4 regions of the Paraburkholderia sp. GAS333 genome follow, and region 1 is predicted to be linked to each of the others. Evidence: predicted binding sites of a transcription regulator. Region 1 holds the regulator's gene; each other region holds the start of a gene.
What was found. The regulator LexA, encoded in region 1, represses DNA repair genes until DNA is damaged. The targets are predictions, from matches to a motif close to ACTGTATNNNNATACAGT.
Positions count from the first base shown of each region.

Region 1 (4,900 bases):
AATGAAAATTACCGAGCCGTATTCGCCGAGCGCACGCGCGAACGCGAGCGCGAAACCCGTCAACAAAGCCGGGAAAACGGCGGGCAACACCACCCGGCGAAACGTCAGCCAGCGCGTCGCGCCCAGGCACGCGGCGGCCTCTTCCTGTTCGCGCTCGAACTCTTCGAGCACCGGCTGCACCGTACGAACGACGAACGGCAAGCCGATGAAGGTCAGCGCAACCAGCACGCCCGCGGGCGTAAACGCAATCTTGATGCCGAGCGGTTCGAGAAACTGCCCGATCCAGCCGTTGCCCGAATAGACCGCCGCCAGCGAAATACCGGCCACGGAAGTAGGCAGCGCGAACGGCAGATCGACCACGGCATCGACAATGCGCTTGAACGGGAAGGTGTAACGCACCAGCACCCACGCGACCAGAAAGCCGAACACGGCGTTGATCAGCGCGCCGCCGAGCGCGGAAAAAAACGTCAGCCGGTACGACGCGAGCACGCGTGGCGAAGTAACCGCGCGCACGAACTGGCTCCAGTCGAGCGTGGCGGTTTTCAGGAAGGTCGCCGCAAGCGGAATCAGCACCACGAGGCTCAGATAAGCCACCGTGATGCCGAGAGTCAGGCCAAAGCCGGGCAACGCGCTCGGCTTCCGGAAGGTGAACGTCGTCATGCTGGATACTCTTTCAGGTTGATGCTTGTGTTTTCGAACACTGGCTTCGCTCGACGCTTGCGGCCACCGTACGCCGGTTAGCCAAAAGCGCGCCCACTGGGCGCGCTCGGAAGTGGCGCGTTGCCGCGCCGCTTTTTGCCTCTGCCTCGACAGGCATCGGCGGAATTACTGAGGCTGGTAGATCGAATCGAACACGCCGCCATCGGCAAAGTGCGTTTTCTGCGCATTGGTCCAGCCGCCGAACGAATCGTCCACCGTGTACAGCTTCAGCTTCGGAAACTTGGCGGTCAGCTCGGCCGGCACCTTGTTCGAACGAGGACGGTAGAAGTTCTTCGCCGCGATCTCCTGACCTTCCTCGCTATACAGGAAGTTCAGATAAGCCTCGGCGAGCTTGCGCGTGCCGTGCCTGTCGACCACCTTGTCCACCACTGCCACCGGCGGCTCGGCCAGAATACTGACCGACGGCACGACGATTTCAAACTTGTCCGGACCGAATTCCTTCAACGACAGGAACGCTTCGTTTTCCCACGCGATCAGCACGTCGCCGATACCGCGCTGCACGAAGCTGGTGGTCGCGCCACGCGCGCCCGAATCCAGCACGCCGGCATTCTTGTAGAGCTTGCCGACGAATTCCTTCGCCTTCTGGTCGTTGCCGCCCGGCTGATGTTCGGCATACGCCCATGCTGCGAGGTAGTTCCAGCGCGCGCCGCCCGAGGTCTTCGGATTCGGCGTGACGATCGACACACCCGGCTTGATCAGATCGTCCCAGTCCTTGATGTGCTTCGGGTTGCCCTTACGCACCAGGAACACGATGGTCGACGTGTACGGCGACGCGTTGTCCGGCAGGCGCTTCTGCCAGCCCTTGTCGACGATGCCCTTGTTGGCGAGCGCATCGATGTCATAAGCCAGCGCAAGCGTGACGACGTCGGCCTGCAGGCCGTCGAGCACCGAGCGAGCCTGCGCACCCGAGCCGCCGTGCGACTGCTTGAAGGTGATGGTCTCGCCGGTCTTCGCCTTCCATTCCTTGCCGAATGCCTGATTGACGTCCTGATACAGCTCGCGCGTCGGATCGTAGGAAACGTTCAGCAGCGTCGTGTCGGCATGCGCCTGCGTGATTCCGCCGACGACGCTCGCCGCGCCGAACGCAAGCGCCGCGATCAGTTGCTTCGTTTTACCCGCCAGTCCCGTGTTCCGATGGTTCATGCCAACTTTCTCCGCGTGTGGTCCGCTGAAAACAGCGTGTGATGTTGTTTTGCGTCGCGGTCACGTGCACATGAGCGCCAACTCGGAGGCCAGTCTATCGAAGGGCTTTCATCATTAAAAATAATGTTTATTCATTCTTTAATACGTAAAAGTGGTAACGACAGCGGGATAAGGCGTTGCGGCACGAAAACGGGTGTTTCAGCGTCCTATGTCGACGCTGGAGCGGCCCCGTTCGTGACGAACTTAAAGTAAAGCTTGAAATGCGCCGAATACTGTATAAAAATACAGCTACCTGTTCATACATACAGTGGCCATGACAAAACTCACCGCACGACAGCAGCAGGTTTTCGATCTGATCCGCCGGGCGATCGAACGCTCCGGTTTTCCGCCCACCCGCGCGGAAATCGCCGCCGAGCTGGGCTTCAGCTCAGCCAATTCGGCAGAAGAGCATCTGCGCGCGCTTGCTCGCAAGGGCGTGATCGAACTCGCGGCCGGCGCATCGCGCGGCATCCGCCTGTTGCCCGGTCCGGACGACGCACCGCATCAGTTCACCCTGCCGCATCCGAGCATCATGCAGCTGTCGCTGCCGCTCATCGGCCGCGTGGCTGCCGGTAGTCCGATCCTCGCGCAGGAACATATTTCGCAGCATTTCGCATGCGACCCGGCGCTGTTCTCGAGCAAGCCCGACTACCTGCTGAAGGTGCGCGGGCTGTCCATGCGCGACGCAGGCATCTTCGACGGCGACCTGCTTGCGGTGCAAAAGAAGAGCGAGGCCAAAGACGGCCAGATCATCATCGCGCGACTCGGCGACGACGTTACGGTCAAGCGCCTGAAGCGCCGACCGAACGGCCTCGAGCTGATCGCGGAAAACCCCGATTACGAAAACATCTTCGTCGAGACCGGCAGTGCGGAATTCGCGCTGGAAGGAATCGCCGTTGGGTTGATTCGTCCTGGCGAGTTCTAAGCGCCCGCGCTTAGTTCGTGCACGCGTCACCGTTGTTTCGCTTGCGCCGGTTCGCCTAACCAACGCTGCATCATTGCTGCATCGCCTGGAGAGACTCATGGAACGCCTTGCCCGCCTGCTGCCTTTTCGCCAGTTCGGTCGTCTGCGCCATCTGCGCAAGCTTGTGCCTTGCTCAAGTTCGTCATTTGAGGCGCCGGTGGCGAGCACTCCATCGCTGTTCGACTCATCGGAAAGCGCATCCAGCTTGCCCTCGTCGTTGCCGGCTTTTGCTCGCGTGTCGTTGAATTCAAGCCTGAATATGACGGAGCCTGCACGGCGCGCGCCGGTGCGTGTTTATCACGGGCCGTCGCGGCTCATCATGGTCGGCACGGTCGACGCGGTATGCCGGATGATCGATCACTGCATTGCAGAAGAAGCGAATGTTCATGGTGTGGTGTTCGAGGGGTAAGCGGAGCGCGTGCGGGTTTTCCGTGCGAACCGTGAACCAGCCTTGAGTTAGCAAGCGGCTTTGTAAGACGGCTGTCTTACGCAGTTATGCATGTGATTGCGCCACGCGATCACACCGCACATCGCACATAACCAGCCAATTGCTGCATGTGCTTTTCGGGGCTGCCACTCAGATATTTGCATAGAATGGGATTGTTCTTGCGGGGCAGTGGTCCACATTGACATCCAACCTGATCGGAGTTCCATTCGATGACAGTTCCCACACGCATGAAGGGCAGCGAGGGTAGCGCAACCCGCCCGCTGATCATCACGTTGATCGTGATCGTGGTGATCGCCGCGCTGGGATTCGCCTACGCATCACCGTATATCGCGCTGAGAAACCTCAAACGTGCAGCCGATGCGCGTGACGCGCAAACCGTCAATCAATACGTCGATTTTCCCGCTCTACGCGACAGCCTGAAGCAGCAGATAACGGGCATGCTGACACGTCGGCTGGACGCCGATGCCGACAGCAAAATGGCCACCATCGGCGCAATGATCGGCGTCACGTTGATCGGACCGCTGGTGGATTCCTATGCGACACCGGACGGCGTCGCGGCATTGCTGAATGGCATGCCGCCGCGTGGCAATCCGGGCGAGCGGCCACCCGCGCCGCCTGATGCCAGCAATGCACCCGCAGCAGATGCGGCAACCTCCGCTCCGACTGGAGACACAGCCAGCGCTACGCAACCGCCAGCGCGGGAGACTACGGCAGGTTATCGCGGCATCAACGAGTTTGTCGTGACTTACCGACGTGGCGAAGGTGACGCAAATTATTCGGCAATTTTTCAGCGCGAAGGTTTGTTCACCTGGAAGCTCACGGCGATCAATCTGAACGAGTGATCCGCTGGCCTGAAACTCACGCCAGCCTCCGTTTTATTGTCAGGGACGTGCGCGGTTAGCGCATGTCGACGCCATCAACCGCGTCGACATGCTTCAACGTTGCACGGAACATCGCAGCCGCATCAGACGGTTTCGCCTTTTATCAAAGCGAAACCGTCACGCCGCCCCTTTCCCAGACATCAAGCCGCAGCGGCTTGCTGCTGCTCCTGCGCGGACGAGCAGGCCACCAGAATGCTGCACGAAACCCGGTCGAGCAGCGGCGTATTACCTGCGCCCATCCACCATCTGGACAAGCCCGTCCGGCAGCGGTGCCCCACCACCACAAGGTCGACATTCAACTCATTGGCGAGATTCGCGATTTCGTCAATGGGATGGCCGAACGCGAAATGCCCCTGCGCGCTGACGCCGCGCTCCGTGAGCCAGTTCACCCCTTCCTGAAGAATATCGCGAGCGGTCTTTTCGAAACTGCCGCAGGCCACGTCGGTGAGCAGGCCGGCGCTCTGCGCAATGCTCGATCGCATATCCACGACCGACAGCAAATGCGTTTCCGCCTTCAGATCCAACGCCAGATCGGCGCCGCAGCGCAGTGCCTTGCGGCCTTCTCGCGAGCCGTCGTAGCACAACAGGATTTTCTGGTAGCTCGCCATGATTTTCTCCCCTCGCGCGGAACGCACGGTGTGAATGAATCATGGTGCGCCGCAATTCAGGTTGCAAGGGATGGAAAACGCTAACTAGCGGTCAATT
Region 1 covers NZ_JBNDKS010000001.1:1,688,787-1,693,686, forward strand. The annotation lists gene cysT (sulfate ABC transporter permease subunit CysT) at 1-660, opposite strand, end outside; gene ABH945_RS07515 (sulfate ABC transporter substrate-binding protein) at 826-1,863, opposite strand; gene lexA (transcriptional repressor LexA) at 2,177-2,827, shown strand; gene ABH945_RS07525 (hypothetical protein) at 2,925-3,275, shown strand; gene ABH945_RS07530 (DUF2939 domain-containing protein) at 3,524-4,156, shown strand; gene ABH945_RS07535 (universal stress protein) at 4,336-4,803, opposite strand.

Region 2 (4,900 bases), on a different contig from region 1:
AGGAAATGATTCCTGTCTGGAGACGGTGCGATGCAACAGGTAAAAAATGCGGTTATGTCCGCGACGATCGCTTCGATCGCGGCGGCCGCGATCGCGCTGCCGGGCGCGGTGAACGCGCAGGAAATCTATGTCCACGGTGGCACGCTCGGTGCCGGTGTCGGCGGGGCGCTGTCCCTGAATGCATGGAGCGGCGTGCATGCGGAAATCGAAGGCTTCGCCCTGTCGCATTCATTCGATGTCGACGGTAACCGCTACGACGGCCATCTCAAACTGCTGCAAGGCGGTGCCTATCTCGACCTGTTCCCGTTTGCGTCGAGCGGATTTCGCGTGACGGCGGGCGCGTTGATCAACGACAACCGCCTGAGCGCGCAGGCACAGCCAAACGCGCAAGGCGAGTTCAAGATCGGCGACGACTTCGTGCCGGCCGTGGGACCCGCGCCATCCGCGACCGCCACGCTGCCGCGCGTGATGCCGTACCTCGGCATCGGCTATGGTCACAAACCTGCTTCGAAGGGCTTCGGGCTGACGTTCGATCTGGGCGTCGCCTATGGCCGTCCGCGCACGACATATAACGTGCCGGCCATTTATTCGATGCTGACGTCACAGGCGAACATCGATCAGGAAGAGCAGAGCATCAGCAACAAGCTTTCGCGCTACAAGCTTTATCCTGCGGTGCAGATTGGGCTGAGCTACCGGTTTTGAATGGATCTGGGCGGGTCGCCTCTCTCAAGCAAAACTCAACTGAGAAATTCGACTTTGCCAGTATTGAGGTGATACATCGATCCCACCATCTTTATCTTCCCGTCTTTTTCCATCGACGCGAGAATGTCGCTGCTTTTGCGCAGATCGCCGATCGTGTTCAGTACATTGGATCGCGCGACCTGATCCACGAATTCGATATTGCTGCCGCTTCTGTCGCCGTCGTATTTCGTCGCGTCTATCGCCGGCTTTATCTTTGCGAGAAGTCCGGTCAGATTGCCGAGCTTGACATTGTCAATGGCGCCCTTGATCGCACCGCAACTGGTATGGCCCATCACGAGCACGACTTTCGCGCCCGCTGCGGCACAGGCGAATTCCAGGCTTCCGGCCAGATCGTCATTGGCAATATTGCCGGCAATACGCGCATTGAAGGTCTCGCCAATACCCGAATCGAGAATGAGTTCGGCAGGCGAGCGCGAATCGATACAACTGAGAATGACCGATGACGGAAACTGTCCGCTGGCGCTTGCGCGCTTTTGCGCGAGGTAGTCATGTCGTTGCGCTGTGCCTGACACAAACCGCTCGTTGCCGCGCTTCATTGCTGCAATGATTTGATCCGGCGTCATGCTGTCGCGCTCTTTTTGCGTGAGCGCAGCGGCGTGGGACATGCGCGGAAAAGCCAACCCGAGTGTGCCAAGCGTTGCTGCCGTCGCCATGCCGAATCCCACTTTTAACATTTGACGACGATCAGGTTCTTCGCAATTCAGACAACGGCATTGACCGCGATTCATATGGACTCCGATAAACGTGGACGGGTAGGCGCAAAGTCAAGTCTAGGGCGTTTTTCCATATTTCCAAGCGCATTTCAAACGTACTGCAATGAGTTGCGCTGCACGGTCTATCTTGGGTTGCTTTATCTGGGTTGACTCTGAAGCGCTCAGATTTCCTGCGGCAAAAACCAGCGCGGAGAACCTGCAACGAATGTTGCGCTTCATGCTCGCTGAAAGCGCTGTGTAGTGAAGGAGTGTCGACGAAAAGCGGCCAGCATTACGCGTCTCTATTCATCTTAGAGAGCGGCGGTTTGTGAGCGGCATGGAAGTCTATGGGTGTGCGGGAGATGCGCCTCCTGAACTACCTCGAGAAGATGCGCTTCGGCCATTCTCTTCCGATGCTGGCGAATCACGCGCGATCTCCTGAATACCAGTAAAATACTGTATAAATACACAGTCCACCAGATTCCGATTGCGTCCCACGGCGATATGCGTCAAACCCCTGTTGTGTCCAGCAACACACCCAAAACCCCCAAGCAACGTTACGTACGGACATTGGTCAATATGTTGTGCAGTGTGGCGGTACAGTCGTCGTGAGCAGTCAGCCCCTACGTCGCATCGCGCATGTCGACATGGATGCTTTCTATGCGTCTGTAGAACTGCTCCGCTATCCCGAGTTGCGTGGCCAACCCGTTGTCATTGGCGGCGGCCGCAATGCCGCACCCGAGCTCCTGTCCGATGGCACGCGCCGCTTCGCCAAACTCCGCGATTACGCGGGGCGAGGTGTCGTGACGACATCGACGTATGAGGCGCGAGCGTTCGGCGTGTTTTCGGCGATGGGCATGATGAAGGCCGCGCAACTCGCGCCCGATGCGGTCCTTCTACCCACCGATTTCGACTCGTATCGACGTTACTCGCGCCTGTTCAAGGACGCAGTGCGGACATTCACAGACCAGATCGAGGACCGCGGAATCGACGAGATTTTCGTCGACCTCACTCTGGCGGAGGGTGAATCGCATGTGCTCGGCGCTCGTATCAAGAACGCGGTTCGGGAGGCAACCGGCCTGACCTGCTCCATCGCAATTGCGCCGAACAAACTGCTTGCAAAGATCGGCTCCGAGCTGGACAAACCCGACGGGCTGACCATCCTCTCGATGTCGGACCTCGAGTCACGCATCTGGCCGTTAGCGGCAAAAAAGATCAACGGCATTGGGCCGCGCGCCAGCGAGCGTCTGGCCGGCCTCGGCATTGTGACGGTAGGTGACCTGGCCTCAGCCGACCTCGGGCTGTTACAGGAAAACTTTGGACGAACCTACGCTGCATGGCTGGCGCGAATAGCGCACGGCGAGGATGACCGTGAGGTCGTCGTGTCGTCGGAACCGAAATCGATGAGCCGCGAAACCACCTTCGAACGAGATCTGCATCCGCGTCATGATCGCCCGGCGTTGTCCAGTTCGTTCACCGGGCTATGCGTGCGGGTCGCCGAAGATCTGGTGCGGAAAGGATATGTGGGCCGCACGGTGGGCATCAAACTGCGTTATGACGATTTCCGCACCGTCACGCGCGACCTGACGCTGGACGAGCCTACCGCCGACGCCGCCGAAATCCGGCGCGCGGCAACTGAGTGTCTACGCAGAGTGGAGTTGAACCGCAAGCTGCGGCTGCTTGGCGTGCGCGTGAGCGCGTTGACGCCGGCCAGCGCGGTCACGCCCAAACCGCGCCTGCCGGTTCAGGCCGACTTGCCTTTTGCCAGCGACGAATAACCCGCCGCTTGAGCCGTCCCACCAGCGTCCGGGCGTGCCGCGTGCAACTCGCTTTCCACCTGCGACGCCGCAACCGAAAACGCAAACGTATTGATCCCGTGTGCGCTATGCGCCGACACCGTGCCGCGATGCATCTCCGCAATCGCCTTCACGATCGCGAGACCCAGCCCGTGATTTTCACGGCTATTCGTGCGCGAGACTTCGGCGCGATAAAAACGGTCGAACAGATGTTCGAGAATGTCCGGCGGAATCGGCTTGCCTGGATTGGCGACCTCGACGCGCACGCGCTCGTCCTCGCGCACGATCGTCACGCTGATCGCCACACCTGGCTCGCAATGCTGGATCGCGTTCATCAGCAGATTCGTGCACGCGCGGCCGAATAGCGAACGGTTGACCCGCGTCATCGCGTCGCCGCGCAGCGTGGCGTGCACGCGTGCTTCTTCGAGCGGTATCTCCAGAAACTCCAGCGTATGCGCGACCTCGGCGGCCAGCGACACGTCGATCAGGCCCGTCGCCCGTTCGCCCTGATCGGCGCGCGCGAGGAACAGCATGTCGTTGATGATCGCGCGCATTCGCTCGAACTCTTCGAGATTCGATTGCAGCGTATGACGCAGATCGTCGACCGTGCGATTGCTGCGCGTCAACGCAACCTCGGTCTGACCGATCAGGATCGTCACCGGCGTGCGCAACTCATGCGCGACATCGGCGTTAAACGATTCGAGCCGGCCATACGCGCCGTCCAGCCGTTCGAGCGCACCATTGAACGAATTGGCGAGGTCGTTCAGTTCGAGCGGCAACGACGCGGTGTTCAGACGCTGCGAGCGATTGTTCGGACTCACCGCCGACGCATCGCGCGTCAAACGTGTCAGCGGTTCGAGGCCGATTCGCGTGACCGAGTAGCTGAGCAGCAGCACGGCGAGACTGCCGAGCGCCGACAGCGCGGCGAGCGCCGAGCCGAACACGCGCATGGTCCGCACATTGGGCGAATAGCTGACGCCCACCTGCAACTGGACTGTGGGACGCGCGGCGCTGGCCGGTATCGTCATCGTGGCGATCAGCATGTCGGGGCCGCCGTCGGCGGGTGTCACGCGCTGATAGCCGCCGGGCCAGCTACGCACGACCGTGCCGACCACCGGCTGGCCGTAGTGGAAGCCGGGGTCCGTGCTGGTCGCCGCATACACCGTGCTGCTGTCGTGCGGCGTCATGTCGGTGAGTTTTTCGCGGACCATACGCCACTTTTCCGGCGTGACTGCGTGAAACACGATGATTCGCGCGATCTGCGTGCGGTCGTCGAGCGATTCGCGCAAATGATGTTCGAGTTGCGTGCGCAACACGAGGAACAGGCCGGTGCCCACCAGCGTGAACACGAATAGCGCGACAAACGCGAACATCAACGCAAGGCGGCGGGCGATCGACCGGTTCATGATTGCTCCGCCTCCTCGCGTACTTCGAGCACGTAGCCCATGCCGCGCACGGTGTGCAGCAGTTTCGACGGGAACGGGCCGTCGAGTTTCGCGCGCAATCGCTTGATGGCGGTCTCGACCACGTTGGTATGGCTGTCGAAATTGACGTCCCACACGAGTTCGGTAATGGCCGTCTTCGACAGGATGTCGCCTTGCCGGCGCGCCAGCACGCTCAGCAACTGAAACTCCTTGGCGGTCAGATCGA
Region 2 covers NZ_JBNDKS010000005.1:143,954-148,853, forward strand. The annotation lists gene ABH945_RS25635 (hypothetical protein) at 31-702, shown strand; gene ABH945_RS25640 (carbonic anhydrase family protein) at 738-1,490, opposite strand; gene dinB (DNA polymerase IV) at 2,063-3,232, shown strand; gene ABH945_RS25650 (heavy metal sensor histidine kinase) at 3,199-4,656, opposite strand; gene ABH945_RS25655 (heavy metal response regulator transcription factor) at 4,653-4,900, opposite strand, start outside.
Region 2: dinB (DNA polymerase IV) is a predicted target of LexA. The motif match lies at 1,910-1,927, and genes of this name have one in related genera.

Region 3 (4,900 bases), on a different contig from region 1:
AGGCGTCATCCAGCCACTCAAGCTGTGCGGCGAGGACGTCCTCCTTCGCCGGGAAATCGGGTACGAGGATAGCGAGACAATCCGGCATCCCGCACAGGTGCCGATAGTCCTTTTCGGGTCGCGACAGGTCTTGCGGTGTCAAGCGATATTCGCCTTTTGGTGCGCGCGTGCGGGCGAGCGTGACCAGTTCGGACAGGTTGCCGTAGCCCTCACGATTCTTTGCAAGCAAAATCAGTCCGAACGCTGGCGAACCATCGGCATTGACCAGACGGAAGTACGAGCCGACGATAAACGGCAGTCCAACCTTTTTCGCTGCGACATGCGCCCGGACAACCCCCGCGAGCGAGCATTCGTCGGTCACCGCGAGCGCCGAATAGCCCAGCTGTGCGGCGCGTTCAGACAGCTCCTCGGCATGGGATGCGCCATGCAGGAAGCTGAAATTCGAGAGGCAGAAAAGCTCGGCATACGCCGGCAGGACATTGAATGTAGTATCCATGACGCATCAGCCGAACAGTCCGTGCAGGAACCAGCGCTGCTCTTCCTCGGCGTCGCGACTGCTGACGCGCTCGCGGTATATCCAGTAGCAGCTCTGGTCGTCCGCCTGCGCAACGAAATAGTCGCGCGTCACCAGTTCACCGTCAAACCAGCCGGCTTCGATACGCTCACCAGGCGAGACCATCCGCAACGGAGAACCATAGAAAGGGCGATGCTGACGCATCAACAACCTCACCGGGTTGTCCAGCATCCATGTCGGCCGTGGAAGCCCCAGCGGAAGTGCGTCCTGCTTTGACTTTTGAGCTACTGGAATCCAGCGGTTCGCAATCTCGGGCCGATGGTCGGCACTCGGTGCGGACCGAAGAACATTCTCTTCGCCAAGCCGCGCGACGAGCAACTCAAGAAGCCGTGCGTGGTCTTCCTTGGAGCCACCGGGCTCAGGGAAGAGGGTGTCTGAAGCAGGCGCCGCGGACTCCACCCGGGATGCGTCGAGCCGCAATGCGATGACGGGTGCAGTAAGCTCAACGCGGTGGAGCCGCTCTTTGAGCAACCTGACAAGATGCTCCTCTTTCCACGTAGGCTCGCCCAATGCGATGTCGATAGCCGTCGGCGCGATGGCGTCGCGGCCACGCTCATGTTCGAGGAGGAGCTTGATGCCGGTGACCGCCAGTTGCTTGGCGCACAGCCAACCACACAGTTGCACGATGAGCCGATGTGCTGCAAACACGGCACCGTCCGCATGCTCGAGGCGGTCTGGCAACTCGATGCGCACGGAAAAATTGGGTGGCAATTCGAGCCATTCGAACAGTTCGGGCGCGATTCCGAACGCGCGGTCCAGCGAGTCGAGCAGATGTTCACCACATCGTTTCTGCAAACCGGCACGAGGCAGGCGCCTTATGTCGGCGACAGTCTCGCAGCCGAGCCCTGAGAACCACTCGCCGAACGGCCGCACTTCGGGAACCGCCATCATTGGGAGGAAGGACAGGCGTTGCTCGAGCGATGCCAGTTTGAGCACGCGACGATTGCCAAACTTGGCAAGCAGCCATCCGCCCTGACCGGTGGGCGCGGCGCTAATGCGGGCAGTTAGCCCGAGTGTCCTGAGTACAGCCTTCGCTTCGCGACACAGCGCAAGCAGCCCGCCAAAGAGCCGCAAGCTGGCGCCGACTTCGACCACGACGGTCGCTTCAGCGAGCAAGGTAACCTCGGGCGAAAAGCGCATCAGTGCAACTCCGACTTCCCGTTGCGCTGCGTCCTCCTTGCCCGCGTCGCGTTCGTGCATCTCGGTTTCTGGCGATAGCGTCAACACACCGCCGCGCTTCATGCCGAGACGCACACCTGCAGCGCGAGCCGCGTTGTCGGCGATGACAACCTTGTCTTTCTCGAGCACGGCACTCCCATGTGGCGGCTCAGGTGACCACTTCGGTCGGAAGACCTCGAGCGGCAACTTCGGCAAGTGGACGGCGAGAAAGACGCGCATGTTGGGAAAGCAGAACAGGAGTTGGCTGAAGGGGAATCGACAGAGGCTCTGCGCGAGAGGGCCCTCGTCGTTTCACAATGTCGACGGTCAGACCGTCGGCTGATGGTCTCAAAGCAAGCCGCAATAGCGCGGGCGATGAATCCTGCGCGGCGGCCAGTGGTCTGACCATCACAAACAGGGTCTCGGATGATTGCGCCGCCAGATGCAGCCGGCGAAGCGATGAGGCTTGCGCGTACTGCGTCCAGAAAATGAGTGCGCCGCAGCTACCTGCGCGCAGAATCTGCTCGGCCGACCAGAGTGCATCGGCTGTCTTCTGCGCTTTGACCCGCAGGACCTGCTCGATGGGAAGTCCGATGTAGTTCAATCCGAGTCCGCTTGGCGTGTGGGGCGGCTGTACGAAAGCAACAGGCCGATTCGCAGTCGCGCTTAGCGCGGGACGCAAAAGTCTTAGCTCTCCCACGCCGGCTTGCTGGACCAGCAAATCGACAAGCGCGCCGACGGGCCAGCCTCCGCCGGGAAGCTCCGCGGATAGCGCTGGGTAGCCTGTTTCGACGACCCGGCCGCGGCCGCGCGCGAGCTGGGACGCCCGCCACAAGGACGGATGTATCTCTTCGGCGGTGGCGGCTGCGCTAGTCATATGGCATCAATGTACTGTATATTTATACAGTATCGTACACGCAAATCCACGATAGCGAACTGACACTTTTTAACCTTTGACCCAGCTATCGCTGAAGCCCCTGCTGGATATGGAGGGCAGTCAAAAGCGGCGGTTAATCGCCAACAGTGTCATGCGCACCCGTTCGTCGCGGGCGGAAATTCGGAGCCGGGCGAGAAGTTAGGCATTCGACCGGACGGAACATGTGACCTGCGTCATTTAAAGGAGCAAAACTAAGCTTGTCGATGCTTTGTACAAGGCACGCTCCGTTATATCGATGCACAACGGTATGACCGTCAGGTGCGACGGTGAAGAGTGGCCGCTCGACTTTGGTCAGGAGCTGAATATGATTGACGCGACACTGAAGATGGTCGGAGTTGACAGTCGGCGTGTTGACTCGACGTCCCACAGAATTGAACGTAGCGTCAAACGCTAGCTAAATGTGAAACCCGCAGTTTTCATCAGACTACGGAAAAAATGTGAACTGAGTAGAAGCTGCTGTCGGGCTGACGGGCATCATCGCTTCAGCCTTGCGCATCGCGAGGATGCATATCTCGCTGCCCATCCGGCCTGTCCAAAAAAGACGAACCATTTTTGAATTAGCGAACCGATATACTGATAGTCAGGATTTCGTATCCGGGGTCAGCATGCGTGTCCGCCGCTTCTTCTGCTTCCTCTCGAGAGGCGAAGGACTTGGCTTCTTTGATGTCAGGTGCGAGGCCGATGTCACCGTCCTCAGCGCTACATAGAAAATGTTCACCCGTTTTTACTACATAAGCGGTAGTCACATCGGCCTCCCGGCACTGTACGCGGAACTTCAAGTTAGGCAGTGTTCACACCGACAGCCGTCGCTCTGCTACCGGCCCGAATTGAACGCGCTTGCGAACCCGATGCATCGGGTTCGCAAGCGAATACATAAGCCGGGACGCGGCTTCAGAACTTCCGCGTGAAGGCTTTATCTATCTGTGCATCCCCGACTACCGGTAGAAAGTCAGTCAAGCGCATAACGCTTTCAGCTGCCGCCTGAGGCGGGGTTAGTCGCAGATGCCGGCATGGCGGCGTTCGACTTTTTCTGCATCTTCTTGTGCGAAGTGGTTGCGCCCGGCGCCATAGTATCTGCTCCGGATGCGCCGGAAACCGTATTGGTTGAACCGCTAGCATTCGGCTTGCTCATACCTGTCCCGCCCTGACCGCCCCCGGCACCACCGCCTGCGCTCTGCGCGTATGCAGTGCCAGAAATACCGATACATAAGGCTGCAATCAAAAATCCCTTTGTTGAATTTCGCATGGCTGTCTCCTCAGCATAGCGGTCGTTGGCACCGGAAGGTGTGAACCCGCTATCATGAGGACCGCAATTCGCATGCCTCACTAATTACCGAGCGGCTTACTTGAATATTCGCCTCATCTGAAAATCCCGCGTGATAGCTAGGCGCAGAACGACAAAAGCAGAATCGATAGATTCTGCTTGTCGAAGTGACGGGTTTACACGCGTAGGTGAGTTGCTATCGGCACCGCCCCGTATGTCGCGGACTCTCGGACCGCCAACGCACCAATACTATTTCCACGCGCGTCCAGCCTGTCCGCAAGCGCCACTAGAAATCGGTGCAGGTCAATACTTCCGTGTCGCAGTACAAAGCTCTGCACCAGGTCTTCGATGCATGCTGTACGGGATGCAACGTGCAGCATGCTCTCGACATGCGAGGCGCCGACAGCGAGTTCTACCTCAAAAGCGCTTTCAATACGGATTTGTCTTTCAGCTGCAGGTTTGCGGGCCGCCTTCATTTTTCTATTTCCTCTATCGCGGGACGGTCCTGAGTTGGCGAAGGTGGGGGCAGCCTTCGAACTACAGAACCGTCGCGACGCATCTGTCAACGAAACTGCGAAGCGCGCCGTGCTGAGGTTCGGCCAGCAAGTGCGAAACGACGTGAAGTATGTCGGACCTGCGAAGCATACTCCAGTGACTGACATTCTCGACTGCGATATTCCGCTGATATTCAGAGTCGATACCAGCGCACCCCTGCCAACCGACAAGACCGTCCGATGGTAAATAGACTGAAGTGTGTCGCACGTCCGAAGCGATACTCGTAGACCACATCAGCGGGAATGCCAATGGCCGGCACCCCAATGTTCCAAAAGTCTGCGGGAGCCTGTTAAGTCGCGACCGCCAATTGACCTGACGCACTATTTTTTATTAAGCATTCTGGCGAACCAGCGTGCCTTCGTGAAGTCGCCGAAACAGTCGTAAACGGGTAGTCCTTCAACGCTTCAACGAA
Region 3 covers NZ_JBNDKS010000004.1:195,631-200,530, forward strand. The annotation lists gene ABH945_RS22895 (error-prone DNA polymerase) at 1-496, opposite strand, end outside; gene ABH945_RS22900 (Y-family DNA polymerase) at 503-1,972, opposite strand; gene imuA (translesion DNA synthesis-associated protein ImuA) at 1,902-2,609, opposite strand; gene ABH945_RS22910 (hypothetical protein) at 3,227-3,415, opposite strand; gene ABH945_RS22915 (hypothetical protein) at 3,640-3,915, opposite strand.
Region 3: imuA (translesion DNA synthesis-associated protein ImuA) is a predicted target of LexA. The motif match lies at 2,623-2,640, and genes of this name have one in related genera.

Region 4 (4,900 bases), 510 kb from region 1:
GGTTCAAAGCCGCTCTACAGCGCTTCGGCCGACGGAAGATCGCCGGCAGTTTCAGCGGCACGCGCCGCCGCGCGCGCTTCACGACTTGCGCGTCGACGCTCCGCAAAAAACGATTTGAGCGCCGCCCCACATTCGGCTTCGAGCACTCCGCCGCTCACCGTGGTGTGATGATTCAGTTGCGGATTTGCAAATGCATCGACGACGCTGCCGCATGCCCCCGTTTTCGGATCGCGAGCGCCAAACACGACGCGAGCGATTCGCGCGTGCATGATCGCGCCCGCACACATCAGGCAGGGCTCGAGCGTCACATAGAGTTCGCAGCCTGGCAGCCGGTAGTTTTCGACGGCCTGCGCGGCCGCACGCAACGCAATCATCTCTGCATGCGCCGACGGATCGTGCGCCCCGATCGGATGATTGAAACCTTTGGCGATGACTTCGTCACCACGAACGAGCACCGCGCCGACCGGCACTTCGCCCGCTGCGCGTGCCTCTTCGGCGGCGGCCTGAGCAAGTGCCATAAACCGGCGATCACGTTCGGACACGGCAGGAGACTCTGAGGGATCGGTAGATATTGTCGATCCACTGACCTCTCGCACAGCAGGCGGGCACGAATCGTTCACCGACGTTTTAGAGAGTTCTGCGCCGGCCTCATTGGGAGAAACAGACATATTCAATGCTTCGCCCCCCTCGACAGACATCGAACCAGACAGCACTGAGCAGCTAGCCGATTCATTCACCGCGAAACCACGTCTGCCGTGTCGAGTTTGCCAACCCGCTCCGATTGCCGCTCAGCGATGCGTCGGCAGTATTCGCGCGGCAAAACCAGCGGACCGCCGCGCAACGATTCGAGCGCCATATCGAGCGCCAGCATGCGAGCCCGGATGCGGCAAAGCGTGGCGCTGCCGCTGTCGGCATTCAACTCCGTTTGCAGATCACGCAACGCGCGTAACTGCTCAACTGCGGGCGGCAGGAAGCCCGCATTCTTCAAAATCCGGTTAGCGATACGCACCTCTTCCGGGACCAGCGCATCATCGTCCTGGGGTCGCGGCGCGGCCGTACCCGGCACGTCTTCGAACTCGCCGCGCGCGGCTGCGGCGGCAATACGCTGTTCGACAAGCGCATCAAGCAATTTCATCTGAAATCCACTACGTTGCGGCCCAAGCATTCTATCAGGGAGCGCCTAGCCGCTCCGCGTGTCTGACAGACAAAACACACCGGTTTTCAGATACTGCGTATTTGTGATACGCATAGACGTAAATTAGAGTTGAAACCCTGCTGCTGCGCCGTTTATGCACAACGAACTCGCGATAAATCTTCCATCAACCGGTACGACAAGCGTCCTGCTTTTTGTTCTTCGAGGCCACTTACCTGATGCAATCCAGAATGATTGATTCATCATCCTGCACCACTTCAGCGGCACCCGACTCGAACAGCCTCTCGCAGTTCGCCGCGCGCCGCCCGCATACTGTGTCCATAAGCAAGCTCATACTTGGGAAACGCTTGCGCACAACTTTAGCGACCATCGCCATGATGATGACGCTGTCAGGCTGCGGCGTATTCTGCGGCGGCGCGGGTGGAAGCGGTGGTGGCTTCGCTGGCGGCTGCGGAACCGGCGTACGGTTTTAATGCACACGCTTCAGCTTTGCACGGCTTAGTGGCGCGGAAGTAGCTGCACAACCACTTTCTCCCGCCCCTTTGCAACTGACGCAGTCGTTACGACACGCCGCCCACCAGAGACCACCGCGCCAATGCAACATGTCGGGTACGTCCTAACAAACTATGTATCAATGCAAACTCCCGCACATTCCAGCACGCGGGCTCAACGGGACGTTTGTCCGCCGGCGGTATGCCATAAGCCAGCGTAACGTGCGGCTCATAACTCTTGCTGGCAATCGGATGCCCCCAGAAGTCGACGCTGTTTAACGCTTGCTCTAGCGCGTCATGCAGCGCATGAAGGCCAACGACGCCCTCGCCTCCAGTCAACACCATGGGCCCCGGACGCGGCCTCTTTCCAAAATTCGCAACCGCGTCGAATTCGACGGTAAATGGCGCCATGCCGATCGACTCCGCTGCACGCTTTGCCGCGTCGACTTTCTCTTGCGGCAACCCTCCCGCAAAATTTCCCAGATGAGTCAGCGTTGCGTGCAAACGTCCAGCTGCTAGCGGCTTGCTGCGGACGCGCGCCTCCCCGCAAAGCTGGTGCGCGAGCTTCGCAATGCCGGCCGCTGTTCTTGTGTCGGGGAAAACGGCGAAAAACAGGCCATCTGTTGGCGTTGGCGGCGCCTCTAGCCCAGGCAACCAGAATTGTTCAGGCATGTCGCTCCTGACATGGAAAAGCCCGCATCTGCATGTAAATGAACCCCCGGTTTGTCGCGAGCGCGGCCGCGCCCCGATCGTTTCAGCCACTTCAGAAACCGCTTGCACCTTTGCTCTGCCCACGTACAATACTGTACATCCATACAGTATTGGCGGCAACATGGAATTGCTCAAAAAGCTCGAAGTATTGGCGGACGCGGCGAAGTACGACGCGTCGTGTGCCAGCAGTGGCGCTCCCAAGCGCGGCTCTCGAGGCACAGAAGGGCTCGGCGCAAGCACGGGTGCGGGCATTTGCCATAGCTTTACGCCCGATGGGCGCTGCGTGTCCCTCCTGAAAATACTGCTAACCAATTTTTGTCTTTACGATTGTCAATACTGCGTCAATCGGCGCTCGAGCAACGTGCCCCGCGCGCGCTTCACGCCGGAGGAAGTGGTCGATCTCACACTAGATTTCTATCGGCGCAATTACATCGACGGCCTGTTTCTGAGTTCCGGAATCATTCAGTCATCGAACTACACGATGGAGCAGCTTGTACGCGTTGCGCAGTCGCTGCGTGAGGAGCACCAGTTTCGCGGCTACCTTCATCTGAAAACGATTCCCGACGCCGACCCGCAACTGATCGCCCTGGCGGGGCGTTACGCCGATCGTTTGAGCGTGAATATCGAGTTACCTACTGACAGCAGTCTTGCTCGCCTCGCCCCGGAAAAGGACGTGCGCACCATCAAGCTGGCAATGGGTTCGATCCGTCTCGCGCAGGAAGAAGCGCAGAGCGACGCGAAGGCGCCAAAGTTCACTCCGGCGGGACAAAGCACGCAAATGATCGTCGGCGCAGATCAAACCAGCGACAGCACGATCCTGCAAACAGCCGAAACGCTCTATGGCGCTTATAAGCTGAAGCGCGTGTATTACTCGGGATTCAGCCCGATTCCCGACAGCCCTTCTGCGTTGCCCGCGCAGGCGCCGCCGCTGTTGCGTGAACATCGGCTGTATCAGGCCGACTTTCTGATCCGCGGCTACGGTTTCAGCGTCGAGGAACTGTTTGAAAAGCCGGGCAATCTTTCGCTTGAGATAGATCCCAAGCTCGCGTGGGCGCTGGCGCATCGCGAGGCGTTTCCGGTTGATCTCAATCGCGCACCGATGCGAATGATCGCGCGCGTGCCGGGCATCGGCATGCGCAACGCGAAGCGGCTGGTCGAATTGCGGCGAACGCGTCGTGTGCGCTATGACGACCTCGTTCGGCTGCGTTGTCCGCTGGAGAAAATCAAACCGTTTGTCGTCACGCAAGACTACCGGGCGGCCAGTCATGACGCGTCGTCGGCTCATTTGCGCCGTGTGCTGACGCCGCCGCCGGTACAACTGGCGCTGTTGTAAAGCATCGCAATGCGTTCCATCGTTATTGACGACGATTTCACCGCGTGGCGAGCCGCGTCACTCAAAGCGTTAGCCGAAGGCCTCGCGCCGGAATCGATTGAATGGCGCGTCGAACAACCGCCAGAGTTACGGCAAGGTCAAACATTGTTCGACTATGGGGAATCGTCGGAAAACGACATGATCACGCCCGCAACAGTGGCCGTGCTTGTATCAAAAGAACTGGGCGCGCTGATTCACGACTGCGCACTTCACTGCGAGCCACAGCGTTGGGCTTTTTTATACAAAGTACTGTGGCGCTGGCAGCAAGGAGATCGCTCGGTAGCGTCGCCGGCTGACGAAGACGGCGCGCAGCTTTATCGCATGGCCAAAAGCGTGCGACGCGCCAAGCACGACATGATTGCGTACGTCCGGTTTCGCCAGCAGGCGCAAGCGTCACGGCCACCCGAGTACATCGCGTGGTACGAACCGGAGCACGACGTCCTTGCGTGGGCGGCCGAGCATTTCGCCCAGCGCATGGGGCGCTCGTCGTGGATTATCACGACGCCAAGAGGCGCGGCGTTCTGGGACGGTCAGCAGTTGCATCTCGAACGCCGTCACGCGTTGCCCGGCGAACATCGCGTCGACACCGAGGACGAAGCCGAAGCGCTTTGGCTCGCCTATTACCGCAGCACGTTCAACCCGGCCCGCCTCAACGAGACCGCGCTCGAACAGCACATGCCGGTACGTTTCTGGAAAGGCTTACCGGAAGGCCACCTGATCCCCGCCATGATCAGCGAAGCGAAAAGCGGCGCGCGCCGTTTAGCGCAAGCAAGCGGCGTCGGTGAGCTCGGTGGCAAGTCGATTCCGGTTGAGGCTGAAGTCGCTCAACCAGTTCGCGAAAGCCCATCATCGCTTGATGCGTGCCGACGTTGCGACCTGTGGCGCAACGCGACGCAAGCGGTCGGCAGTTCAGGGCCGGGCGAAGCGCGAATCATGCTGATTGGCGAGCAGCCTGGAGATCAGGAAGACCTGAGCGGTCAACCGTTTGTCGGGCCCGCAGGGCAGTTACTGGACATGGCGATAAAGCGCGCGGGATTGTCGCGCGAGCGTCTTTATCTGACGAACGCTGTAAAACATTTCAAATGGGAATTGCGCGGCAAGCGACGGCTTCACAAGACACCGGGGCAGCGTGAGGTCGAAGCGTGTTCTTACTGGCTTGAGCGGGAATTGGAG
Region 4 covers NZ_JBNDKS010000001.1:1,176,878-1,181,777, reverse strand. The annotation lists gene tadA (tRNA adenosine(34) deaminase TadA) at 15-698, opposite strand; gene ABH945_RS05320 (DnaJ family domain-containing protein) at 734-1,135, opposite strand; gene ABH945_RS05315 (2'-5' RNA ligase family protein) at 1,714-2,316, opposite strand; gene ABH945_RS05310 (putative DNA modification/repair radical SAM protein) at 2,477-3,688, shown strand; gene ABH945_RS05305 (UdgX family uracil-DNA binding protein) at 3,698-4,900, shown strand, end outside.
Region 4: ABH945_RS05310 (putative DNA modification/repair radical SAM protein) is a predicted target of LexA. The motif match lies at 2,447-2,464, and genes of this name have one in related genera.